Regions from separate parts of the Paenibacillus sp. E222 genome, predicted to be linked through region 1. Evidence: a T-box and tRNA genes for the amino acid it is inferred to sense, from the RefSeq annotation. Region 1 holds a T-box; the other regions hold tRNA genes.

Region 1 (3,249 bases):
CGCTACCTGCACAGTGAATACGACATTCGGGCTTACCGTGAGAATGTAAGACTGGATCTGGATGAAGAGATCACAGCGATTGTGAATCAATAAATGAATAAGCCATTTGCGGATGGCATATAAAAAGGGCCGTCTCCATGATGTCAATGACATGATTGGGGACGGTCCTTTTTTGGTGTTGTTTGGGAAGATAATGCCTTCGCTATTACCTTCCCAAGATTCATACTACAATCCTGTGGCTATTTCAATTTCACCAGACTGTAGTTTTTCTTGCCTTTGCGGATAATGATGAATTTACCGCCGATTGCGTGCTCTGCAGAGACCGTGAATTCCAGCTCCGTCACTTTCTCACCATTCATGGAGATAGCCCCTTTGGTGACATCCTCACGCGCCTGACGTTTGGATGGTTCCAGGCCAAGATCCACGAGCCAATCTACAATATTTTTCGCTTCACCATCGGTTTCGAAGGTCGGCATTTCTTTGAATCCCTGCTCGATTTCGTCGGCTGTAAGGGAACGAATATCTCCGCTGAAGAGTGCTGCGGTAATGCGTTTCGCCTGCTCCAGCATATCGTCGCCGTGAACAAATTTCGTCATTTCTTCAGCGAGTGCCTTTTGTGCTTCACGCTTGTGCGGCTCCGCTTCTACCTTTTCAGCCAAAGCTTCAATCTCTTCTTTGCTTAGGAACGTGAAGTACTTCAGGTATTTAATTACATCACGGTCATCCGTGTTCGCCCAGAACTGGTAGAATTCGAATGGAGTCGTTTTATTCGCATCCAGCCAGATGGAACCGCCTGCAGATTTACCGAATTTCGTACCGTCGGATTTGAGCATAAGCGGGATCGTCAGACCGTAAGCTTTAGCTTCTGGCCCTTCTTTTTTACGGATCAGGTCCAGACCGCTTGTAATGTTGCCCCATTGATCGGAACCACCGATTTGCAGCTGTACACCCTCATGTTGGAACAGGTGCAGGTAATCGAGCGATTGGAGAATCTGGTAGGAGAACTCGGTAAACGAAATTCCGTCTTCCAGTCTGCTCGCAACTACATCTTTAGCCAGCATCGTGTTGAGATTAAAGTTTTTACCGTAGTCACGCAAAAATTCAATTACATTGATTTTGTGTGTCCAGTCGTAGTTATTGACCATACGTACCTGATTGTCGCCATCCGTTACAAAGAGCTTTTTCATTTGTGCAGTCAGAGCATCCACATTGGCCTGTACCTCTTCCAACGTTTGCAGGGAACGTTCCGATTGACGACCACTTGGATCACCAATGGTTCCTGTTGCCCCACCAATTAGAATCACTGGACGGTGCCCAGCAAGTTGGAAACGTTTCAGCATCATGAACGGGATCAAATGTCCGATATGCATGCTGTCTCCTGTAGGGTCAACCCCGCAGTACAATGAAACCGACGTCGTCTCGGTCAGCTCACGCAGACCCTCCGCATCCGTCTGTTGATTAATGGCGTCACGCCATTCCAGTTCATCAATAATATTCAAAACAAACAACCCCTTCTCTATGCAATGGTATTAGGCCATGATCTACGTTAAACGTGAATTCACAAGGAGCTAAGCCAGGTGAGCCTTTTTTGGACACAAAAAAATCGCCGCCTTGTCTTCAATAGACATAGGGACGATTATCATAACCGTGGTACCACCCAACTTGCACAGACAACAACTCACACGCTGTCCATACCGCTTTCAGCAAAATATCGTTTGCCATTCCGCTTGGCATTACCCAAGTACTCCAGAGTGTAATTCGCAGCCCTTGTATGTATCAGGTTCCATCAACCCCTGACTTTCTGTAACAGGGACAAAGCCGCTACTGCGCTCTATCAACGTAATTCATGTATTCAATTTATAGCCAGTATAGCCGAACGTTAATATCATTGCAAGACCAAGTATTTAAACTTTAGATAGAGCAACAGATGAGCGCCTATGCCTAACTTATAAAGACATCATGTTCAACTTCCTGTGATAATATGCATATGCCTTTTCTGCAATCTGATCTTCATTATTCCAAAATTGCTGATCCAGCGTATCCAGCTGGTGTTCCTCCTCTGATGTTAGAAACTTAGGAATATCCCACAGTCCGGTAAGTCTTTCATCCTCTTCCAAATGCTCAATGCAGCCGTATGCTGACTTAATGATATCCAACACTTGAGTCGCACCAATCGTATGTAATGCCCGCAACGCATAAAGGTACGCCTCTTCTCCCCAGTTGCAGAAAAATTGAACAAAACCACCGTTAAAGACATCCACCTCTAGCAGCCATAAAGCAGCAATTTCCTGTTCATTCGTTGTTAACGCAGCCCAGCCCTGAGCGGATTCATTCTTTTTCCCCACAAAGGTTAACGCATATTCATACCACACATCATTAATATCCTGTTCACTCACGTCAATCACCTCTCTTTTCTTGGTTCCAGCCTCTCCAGATCATGCCGTTTACCCGTCTGATGCCAATACAAGTAAGGATCACCGAGCTGTTGGAAAGCCTTCTCAACACTTTGGGTCAATTCTTGCGTCACTGCGTTTGTGTAATTCAAGTGTGTCTGTTTATTATCCACACCATATCGTTTCAGCAATTCCACATGCGCTGCCGTAAAAATGATATCCTCCAGCAGCCAGTAGATTACTTCTTCTGTCTGTTTCATTCTTTTTTCCAACATGACCATGCCACGCTCGTATATACGAACTATATATGCATTCTTTTCACTCTCTACATATGGAACACCTTCCCATTTATGGCTCTCAAACAAGCGGTTAACATAGTTCTCCATCTCCTGCCTGCGGAAGGATGTGCGCTCAAGCAACTGAAAAAGAGTTTTTGCAATCTCTGGTTTGCTTCGTATGTTGGACATAAAATCTCCTTTCGACATGATAATGAAAAAGCTGCCAATGGCAGCCTCTTCATAACAATTTTTCAATCAGGTTCCACAAAAAGTCCGGTAGGAGGTATCGCACTGCGTAGGCAGTTCCGCGTACTCAGCCTGTTCGGTAGAATGTGCAAACGGGTTGGAAAGAACTGCAAGAAGTTTCTCCATCACACTAAGATCCCCGTGATTCTCTGCTCGGTCCAGTGCTTCTTCCACCCGATGATTACGAGGAATCACCGCAGGGTTGTTAGACTTCATCAATTGCTGCGATTCTTCTTTCCCTTCCTGTTGTCTGCCCAATCTTGCCTGGCGACGCTCATTCCATTCTGCAAACTCTGAAGTGTCGAACAAGGGAGATCCGTTAAGCGTATCAA
Region 2 (3,249 bases), 3.2 Mb from region 1:
CTGGTACCGTAATCCGGTGCGGGGACAGTGTCAGGTGGGCAGTTTGACTGGGGCGGTCGCCTCCTAAAGAGTAACGGAGGCGCCCAAAGGTTCCCTCAGAATGGTTGGAAATCATTCGAAGAGTGCAAAGGCATAAGGGAGCTTGACTGCGAGACCTACAAGTCGAGCAGGGACGAAAGTCGGGCTTAGTGATCCGGTGGTACCGCATGGAAGGGCCATCGCTCAACGGATAAAAGCTACCCTGGGGATAACAGGCTTATCTCCCCCAAGAGTCCACATCGACGGGGAGGTTTGGCACCTCGATGTCGGCTCATCGCATCCTGGGGCTGAAGTAGGTCCCAAGGGTTGGGCTGTTCGCCCATTAAAGCGGTACGCGAGCTGGGTTCAGAACGTCGTGAGACAGTTCGGTCCCTATCTGTCGTGGGCGTAGGAAATTTGAGAGGAGCTGTCCTTAGTACGAGAGGACCGGGATGGACGTACCGCTGGTGTACCAGTTGTTCCGCCAGGAGCACCGCTGGGTAGCTATGTACGGAAGGGATAAGCGCTGAAAGCATCTAAGCGTGAAGCCCCCCTCAAGATGAGATTTCCCAGTATGTAAGACCCCTTGAAGACGACGAGGTAGATAGGCTGGGGGTGGAAGTGCAGCAATGCATGGAGCTGACCAGTACTAATCGGTCGAGGGCTTATCCAAGATATGCAGGTTATAAGTCGCAAATTTCGTTTCGGATCTAGTTTTCAGAGAATACACTCTGAAATGTAAGCTAAGCTATGCGTTTGGTGGCGATGGCGGAGGGGTTCCACACGTACCCATCCCGAACACGACCGTTAAGCCCTCTAGCGCCGATGGTACTTGGACCGCAGGGTCCTGGGAGAGTAGGACGCCGCCAAGCGAAACCCCTTTGGGGTATTTTTTTTCGATTTTTCATACGGGCCCTTAGCTCAGTTGGTTAGAGCGCACCTCTGATAAGGGTGAGGCCGGTGGTTCGAGTCCACCAGGGCCCATAGTAATACCAGATAGACTAAAGTGTATGGGGCCATAGCTCAGCTGGGAGAGCGCCTGCCTTGCAAGCAGGAGGTCAGCGGTTCGATCCCGCTTGGCTCCACCATTCCCTGATAGCTCAGTTGGTAGAGCACTCGACTGTTAATCGAGTTGTCACAGGTTCGAGTCCTGTTCGGGGAGCCATTAAGGCCCGTTGGTCAAGGGGTTAAGACACCTCCCTTTCACGGAGGTAACAGGGGTTCGAATCCCCTACGGGTCATAGCTATATTTATTAGCTTAAAAAAGGGATGAGAATCCCAAAGGTTCGTCGGAGGATAAACTTCGTTAGCAATGGCTTCTCAGTCTCGAACGAAGTGAGAGTATCCCCTACGGGTCATATATATGGAGGCTTAGCTCAGCTGGGAGAGCATCTGCCTTACAAGCAGAGGGTCGGGGGTTCGATCCCCTCAGCCTCCACCATATAACTTATAATAACGACGCGGGGTGGAGCAGCCCGGTAGCTCGTCGGGCTCATAACCCGAAGGCCGCAGGTTCAAATCCTGCCCCCGCAATTAACCTTTCTATCAAGAAAGTGATCTGGAACCGTGGTGTAGTTGGCCTAACATGCCTGCCTGTCACGCAGGAGATCGCGGGTTCGAATCCCGTCGGTTCCGCCATCTTAATTTTGCTTCAGGGATGAGAATCCGTTTTTGGGTTCGTCGGAGCATACACTTCGAGAGCATCAGCTTCGCAGTCTCGAACGAAGTGAGAGTATCCCGTCGGTTCCGCCATTAATTTAAAACTTTATTGTGGCTCGGTAGCTCAGTCGGTAGAGCAGAGGACTGAAAATCCTCGTGTCGGCGGTTCGATTCCGTCCCGAGCCACCATTTATCACAACTTAATATGCCGGTGTAGCTCAACTGGTAGAGCAACTGACTTGTAATCAGTAGGTTGGGGGTTCAAGTCCTCTCGCCGGCACCATGTAATCCTGGAGGATTAGCGAAGCGGCCAAACGCATCAGACTGTAAATCTGCTCCCGTACGGGTTCGGTGGTTCGAATCCATCATCCTCCACCAGTTTTTCGAGTCATTAGCTCAGTTGGTAGAGCACCTGACTTTTAATCAGGGTGTCGAAGGTTCGAGCCCTTCATGACTCACCATCATATGCGCGTGTGGCGGAATTGGCAGACGCACTAGACTTAGGATCTAGCGTCTTTGACGTGGGGGTTCAAGTCCCTCCACGCGCATCCTTTATAAGCGGACGTGGCTCAGCGGTAGAGCATCGCCTTGCCAAGGCGAGGGTCGCGGGTTCGATTCCCGTCGTCCGCTCCAATATTTTGCGCCCTTAGCTCAGCTGGATAGAGCGTTTGACTACGAATCAAAAGGCCGGGAGTTCGAATCTCTCAGGGCGCGCCATTTATAACTTCATATGCCGGCGTGGCGGAATGGCAGACGCGCTCGACTCAAAATCGAGTGGGAAACCGTGGAGGTTCGAGTCCTCTCGCCGGTATAGATAACGGGATGTAGCTCAGCTTGGTAGAGCACCTGGTTTGGGACCAGGGGGTCGCATGTTCAAATCGTGTCATCCCGATTTTTACATGCGGGTGTAGTTCAATGGTAGAACTTTAGCCTTCCAAGCTAATAGCGTGGGTTCGATTCCCATCACCCGCTTCATAGAAATACAAAAAGAGAGATGGCTTCTGCCATCTCTTTTTTTGTATTTTTTTGACGTCTCCATCATCCTCGGAACACGTACTCCCATGATAGTAACTTCTCGGATCATAGCTTTATCAACAGTGGGATAATACACAATACTACAGTGGTATAGCTATGTTTATTTGCATTTTTTAAAACGCTTACAAAAATATCTTGCCTAATTCACCAGCCTGTAATACTATATCAATTAAGCGCTTAACCTTAGGGGTAAGGCGCTTAAACTTAACACGGATTAAGCGCTTAACCCGTAAGGGGAAGGGAGATAGTCAATACATGAAAACAATTAGACTAACGATGGCTCAGGCACTGCTCCGATACTTGGATCAGCAATATATTTCCGTTGATGGAGTGGAAACCAAGTTTGTGAATGGTGTCATTGGCATTTTTGGACACGGCAACGTAACAGGTATGGGAGAAGCACTGGAGCGTAGCCCAGGAAGTCTGACGTATATGCAGGGCAAGAATGAACAGGGCATGGTGCATACAGCAGCGGCTTATGCCAAGCAGAAGAACCGTAGACAGATTTATGCGTGTACAACGTCCATTGGGCCGGGT
Region 3 (3,249 bases), 1.7 Mb from region 1:
AATGAAACTTGTTTCTTTAGTGATTAAGGTGGTGTAAGAATAATCTTTCAAGTACAGCAGCTGTTGTATATACCCCATATCTCCCGCGTTGTATGATGGATAGACACCTAGTACCTCTTTAAGCTCATCTATTAGTGTGTGCTCTCTCGGTCCAGCTATCGTGCTGATATAGACATACTTTCGGGCAGTGCTGATGGCCTGTTCAATCGTTTCCCAATTCGACATTGCCGGGCACATGGATGCAAATGCAAAATCATATTTCTTCTCCCAACCCTTATCCTGAATCGATATGTCCTCGAATCGTTCCGAAACAATATCAATACTGGATGTAAGGGATACAGGAATTGTCTCCTTCATTAATGAAACTAAAAGTTCAGAGGGCTCTACAGCTGTAACGTTCGCTCCTTTGGTTGCAAAAAGAATTGTAAAGATGCCTGATGCTGCCCCAATGTCTAATATCGATACCCCGTCAAAACTCACTCCCTGATTTTCAATCCAGCCTATGATGCGTTCGGATCGCTTCTTTCCCTCTTCAGTAAACGACTGTTGATGATATTCTCTAGCCCATCGTTCAAATGCTGCTGTCGCGTCAAACGCCGTGCTCTTCATATTGTATTTTGAAGTTGTGGACTGATTCCTCCACGCTTCTTCCCATACAGATAGATCAAATAGAATTTCAGAATGCTTGGATACATGTTTTTCTTCAGACATGTTGCTTCACTCCATTTCTTTTATAAAATATAATTTCGAAAAAAGGATATTATTTTGTTTTGATAAGCATCTTTTATATGAATTTAAAAGAGCTACAATATCCATAATTAAACGAGGCAATATTAGAGACTTTATATATCTACAATATACTCATTCAAGTTATGAGTCAATACGTAAACAAAAGTAATTCCATCTCCTTCTATAAGCCATAATCCAAGTGCAGAGATTAGGGATTGCAATTGAGTAATTGCACAGCATCTGATAGATTGCCAGCTTACAGGTAAAGCGGTACTTACAGTTTAGAGATACCAGAATGTCATTTGCCCAAGCACATCATGTTGGATTCCCTTGCAGTAATGGTGTTGTGGTGACCTACGAAATCCATTCAGGAGCCTTGTTGCTTAACTGCCGTACTTCATCTTTTAATCCACTAAATAAAAAAAGCTCATTAGATTTTGCATCTAATGAGCTTTTCCTTACTTGCTTGAATACCGGCGAGAGGACTCGAACCTCCACGGTTTCCCACTCGATTTTGAGTCGAGCGCGTCTGCCATTCCGCCACGCCGGCATATCATATTTTTACAAAAAATATACTGGAGGCGCCACCCAGATTCGAACTGGGGATAAAGCTTTTGCAGAGCTGTGCCTTACCACTTGGCTATGGCGCCATATTTTGGAGCGGACGACGGGAATCGAACCCGCGACCCTCGCCTTGGCAAGGCGATGCTCTACCGCTGAGCCACGTCCGCATAATGGCTGGGGATATAGGATTTGAACCTATGCATGACGGAGTCAAAGTCCGTTGCCTTACCGCTTGGCTAATCCCCAAAAAAAACAAAGGGGCGATCGAGGGGAATTGAACCCCCGAATGCCGGATCCACAAACCGGTGCGTTAACCACTTCGCCACGATCGCCATAATACAATATGTTCTTAAAAGTTAATTGGCAGGGGCAGCAGGAATTGAACCCACACCAACGGTTTTGGAGACCGTTGTTCTACCTTTAAACTATGCCCCTAAAAACTGGTGGAGGATGATGGATTCGAACCACCGAACCCGTACGGGAGCAGATTTACAGTCTGATGCGTTTGGCCACTTCGCTAATCCTCCATAAGTGGTGCCGGCGAGAGGACTTGAACCCCCAACCTACTGATTACAAGTCAGTTGCTCTACCAGTTGAGCTACACCGGCGTATTAAGTTGTAATAAATGGTGGCTCGGGACGGAATCGAACCGCCGACACGAGGATTTTCAGTCCTCTGCTCTACCGACTGAGCTACCGAGCCAAAATAAAGTTTAATCCTGAAACGTTGCACTTTATCTAGGGCGTTCGGTGCCATATAGCAGATTTAGTGAACAGCTTCCTCATGTAAAGATTAAATGGCGGAACCGACGGGATTCGAACCCGCGATCTCCTGCGTGACAGGCAGGCATGTTAGGCCAACTACACCACGGTTCCAGATCACTTTCTTGAAAGAAAGAACAATTGCGGGGGCAGGATTTGAACCTGCGGCCTTCGGGTTATGAGCCCGACGAGCTACCGGGCTGCTCCACCCCGCGTCGTTATAAAAGTTATATGGTGGAGGCTGAGGGGTTCGAACCCCCGACCCTCTGCTTGTAAGGCAGATGCTCTCCCAGCTGAGCTAAGCCTCCGAACAACACATTTATGATCTTATCATAAAACTGCTGTGAAAATCAACTTCTTTTTTGAAGTTAAATATGACCCGTAGGGGATTCGAACCCCTGTTACCTCCGTGAAAGGGAGGTGTCTTAACCCCTTGACCAACGGGCCTTACTATGGCGGAGAGAGAGGGATTCGAACCCTCGAGACGCTTGTGGCGCCTACACGATTTCCAATCGTGCTCCTTCGGCCAACTCGGACACCTCTCCATATGGCTCCCCGAACAGGGCTCGAACCTGTGACAACTCGATTAACAGTCGAGTGCTCTACCAACTGAGCTATCAGGGAATATGCTTCAGAGATTATTCTCTGAAAACTAGATCCGAAACGAAATTTGCGACTTACAACCTGCATATCTTGGATAAGCCCTCGACCGATTAGTACTGGTCAGCTCCATGCATTGCTGCACTTCCACCCCCAGCCTATCTACCTCGTCGTCTTCAAGGGGTCTTACATACTGGGAAATCTCATCTTGAGGGGGGCTTCACGCTTAGATGCTTTCAGCGCTTATCCCTTCCGTACATAGCTACCCAGCGGTGCTCCTGGCGGAACAACTGGTACACCAGCGGTACGTCCATCCCGGTCCTCTCGTACTAAGGACAGCTCCTCTCAAATTTCCTACGCCCACGACAGATAGGGACCGAACTGTCTCACGACGTTCTGAACCCAGCTCGCGTACCGCTTTAATGGGCGAACAGCCCAACCCTTGGGACCTACTTCAGCCCCAGGATGCGATGAGCCGACATCGAGGTGCCAAACCTCCCCGTCGATGTGGACTCTTGGGGGAGATAAGCCTGTTATCCCCAGGGTAGCTTTTATCCGTTGAGCGATGGCCCTTCCATGCGGTACCACCGGATCA

Evidence for each region. A T-box is a leader RNA that pairs with one kind of tRNA and senses whether it is charged. The one in region 1 lies ahead of tyrS (tyrosine--tRNA ligase), so its partner is inferred to be a tRNA-Tyr.
Region 2: it has a tRNA-Tyr gene. The T-box ahead of tyrS (tyrosine--tRNA ligase) is inferred to sense a tRNA for this amino acid. The anticodon was not compared.
Region 3: it has a tRNA-Tyr gene. The T-box ahead of tyrS (tyrosine--tRNA ligase) is inferred to sense a tRNA for this amino acid. The anticodon was not compared.

The regions. Positions count from the first base shown of each region.
Region 1 covers NZ_CP058552.1:4,059,188-4,062,436, reverse strand. The annotation lists gene HW560_RS18385 (YxcD family protein) at 1-93, shown strand, start outside; gene tyrS (tyrosine--tRNA ligase) at 240-1,499, opposite strand; T-box leader at 1,626-1,847, opposite strand; gene HW560_RS18375 (DMP19 family protein) at 1,947-2,396, opposite strand; gene HW560_RS18370 (Imm63 family immunity protein) at 2,402-2,860, opposite strand; gene HW560_RS18365 (protein adenylyltransferase SelO) at 2,927-3,249, opposite strand, start outside.
Region 2 covers NZ_CP058552.1:880,584-883,832, reverse strand. The annotation lists rRNA gene HW560_RS04010 (23S ribosomal RNA) at 1-691, shown strand, start outside; rRNA gene rrf (5S ribosomal RNA) at 774-890, shown strand; tRNA gene HW560_RS04000 (tRNA-Ile) at 929-1,002, shown strand; tRNA gene HW560_RS03995 (tRNA-Ala) at 1,031-1,106, shown strand; tRNA gene HW560_RS03990 (tRNA-Asn) at 1,108-1,183, shown strand; tRNA gene HW560_RS03985 (tRNA-Glu) at 1,188-1,259, shown strand; tRNA gene HW560_RS03980 (tRNA-Val) at 1,384-1,459, shown strand; tRNA gene HW560_RS03975 (tRNA-Met) at 1,478-1,551, shown strand; tRNA gene HW560_RS03970 (tRNA-Asp) at 1,579-1,656, shown strand; tRNA gene HW560_RS03965 (tRNA-Phe) at 1,791-1,866, shown strand; tRNA gene HW560_RS03960 (tRNA-Thr) at 1,885-1,960, shown strand; tRNA gene HW560_RS03955 (tRNA-Tyr) at 1,970-2,055, shown strand; tRNA gene HW560_RS03950 (tRNA-Lys) at 2,063-2,138, shown strand; tRNA gene HW560_RS03945 (tRNA-Leu) at 2,145-2,225, shown strand; tRNA gene HW560_RS03940 (tRNA-Gly) at 2,236-2,310, shown strand; tRNA gene HW560_RS03935 (tRNA-Arg) at 2,318-2,394, shown strand; tRNA gene HW560_RS03930 (tRNA-Leu) at 2,410-2,488, shown strand; tRNA gene HW560_RS03925 (tRNA-Pro) at 2,496-2,569, shown strand; tRNA gene HW560_RS03920 (tRNA-Gly) at 2,579-2,649, shown strand; gene iolD (3D-(3,5/4)-trihydroxycyclohexane-1,2-dione acylhydrolase (decyclizing)) at 2,968-3,249, shown strand, end outside.
Region 3 covers NZ_CP058552.1:2,399,689-2,402,937, reverse strand. The annotation lists gene HW560_RS10685 (class I SAM-dependent methyltransferase) at 1-711, opposite strand, end outside; tRNA gene HW560_RS10680 (tRNA-Leu) at 1,201-1,279, opposite strand; tRNA gene HW560_RS10675 (tRNA-Cys) at 1,306-1,379, opposite strand; tRNA gene HW560_RS10670 (tRNA-Gly) at 1,386-1,460, opposite strand; tRNA gene HW560_RS10665 (tRNA-Gln) at 1,465-1,539, opposite strand; tRNA gene HW560_RS10660 (tRNA-His) at 1,553-1,625, opposite strand; tRNA gene HW560_RS10655 (tRNA-Trp) at 1,655-1,728, opposite strand; tRNA gene HW560_RS10650 (tRNA-Tyr) at 1,735-1,820, opposite strand; tRNA gene HW560_RS10645 (tRNA-Thr) at 1,826-1,901, opposite strand; tRNA gene HW560_RS10640 (tRNA-Phe) at 1,920-1,995, opposite strand; tRNA gene HW560_RS10635 (tRNA-Asp) at 2,091-2,168, opposite strand; tRNA gene HW560_RS10630 (tRNA-Met) at 2,196-2,269, opposite strand; tRNA gene HW560_RS10625 (tRNA-Val) at 2,287-2,362, opposite strand; tRNA gene HW560_RS10620 (tRNA-Glu) at 2,430-2,501, opposite strand; tRNA gene HW560_RS10615 (tRNA-Ser) at 2,508-2,599, opposite strand; tRNA gene HW560_RS10610 (tRNA-Asn) at 2,603-2,678, opposite strand; rRNA gene HW560_RS10605 (23S ribosomal RNA) at 2,748-3,249, opposite strand, start outside.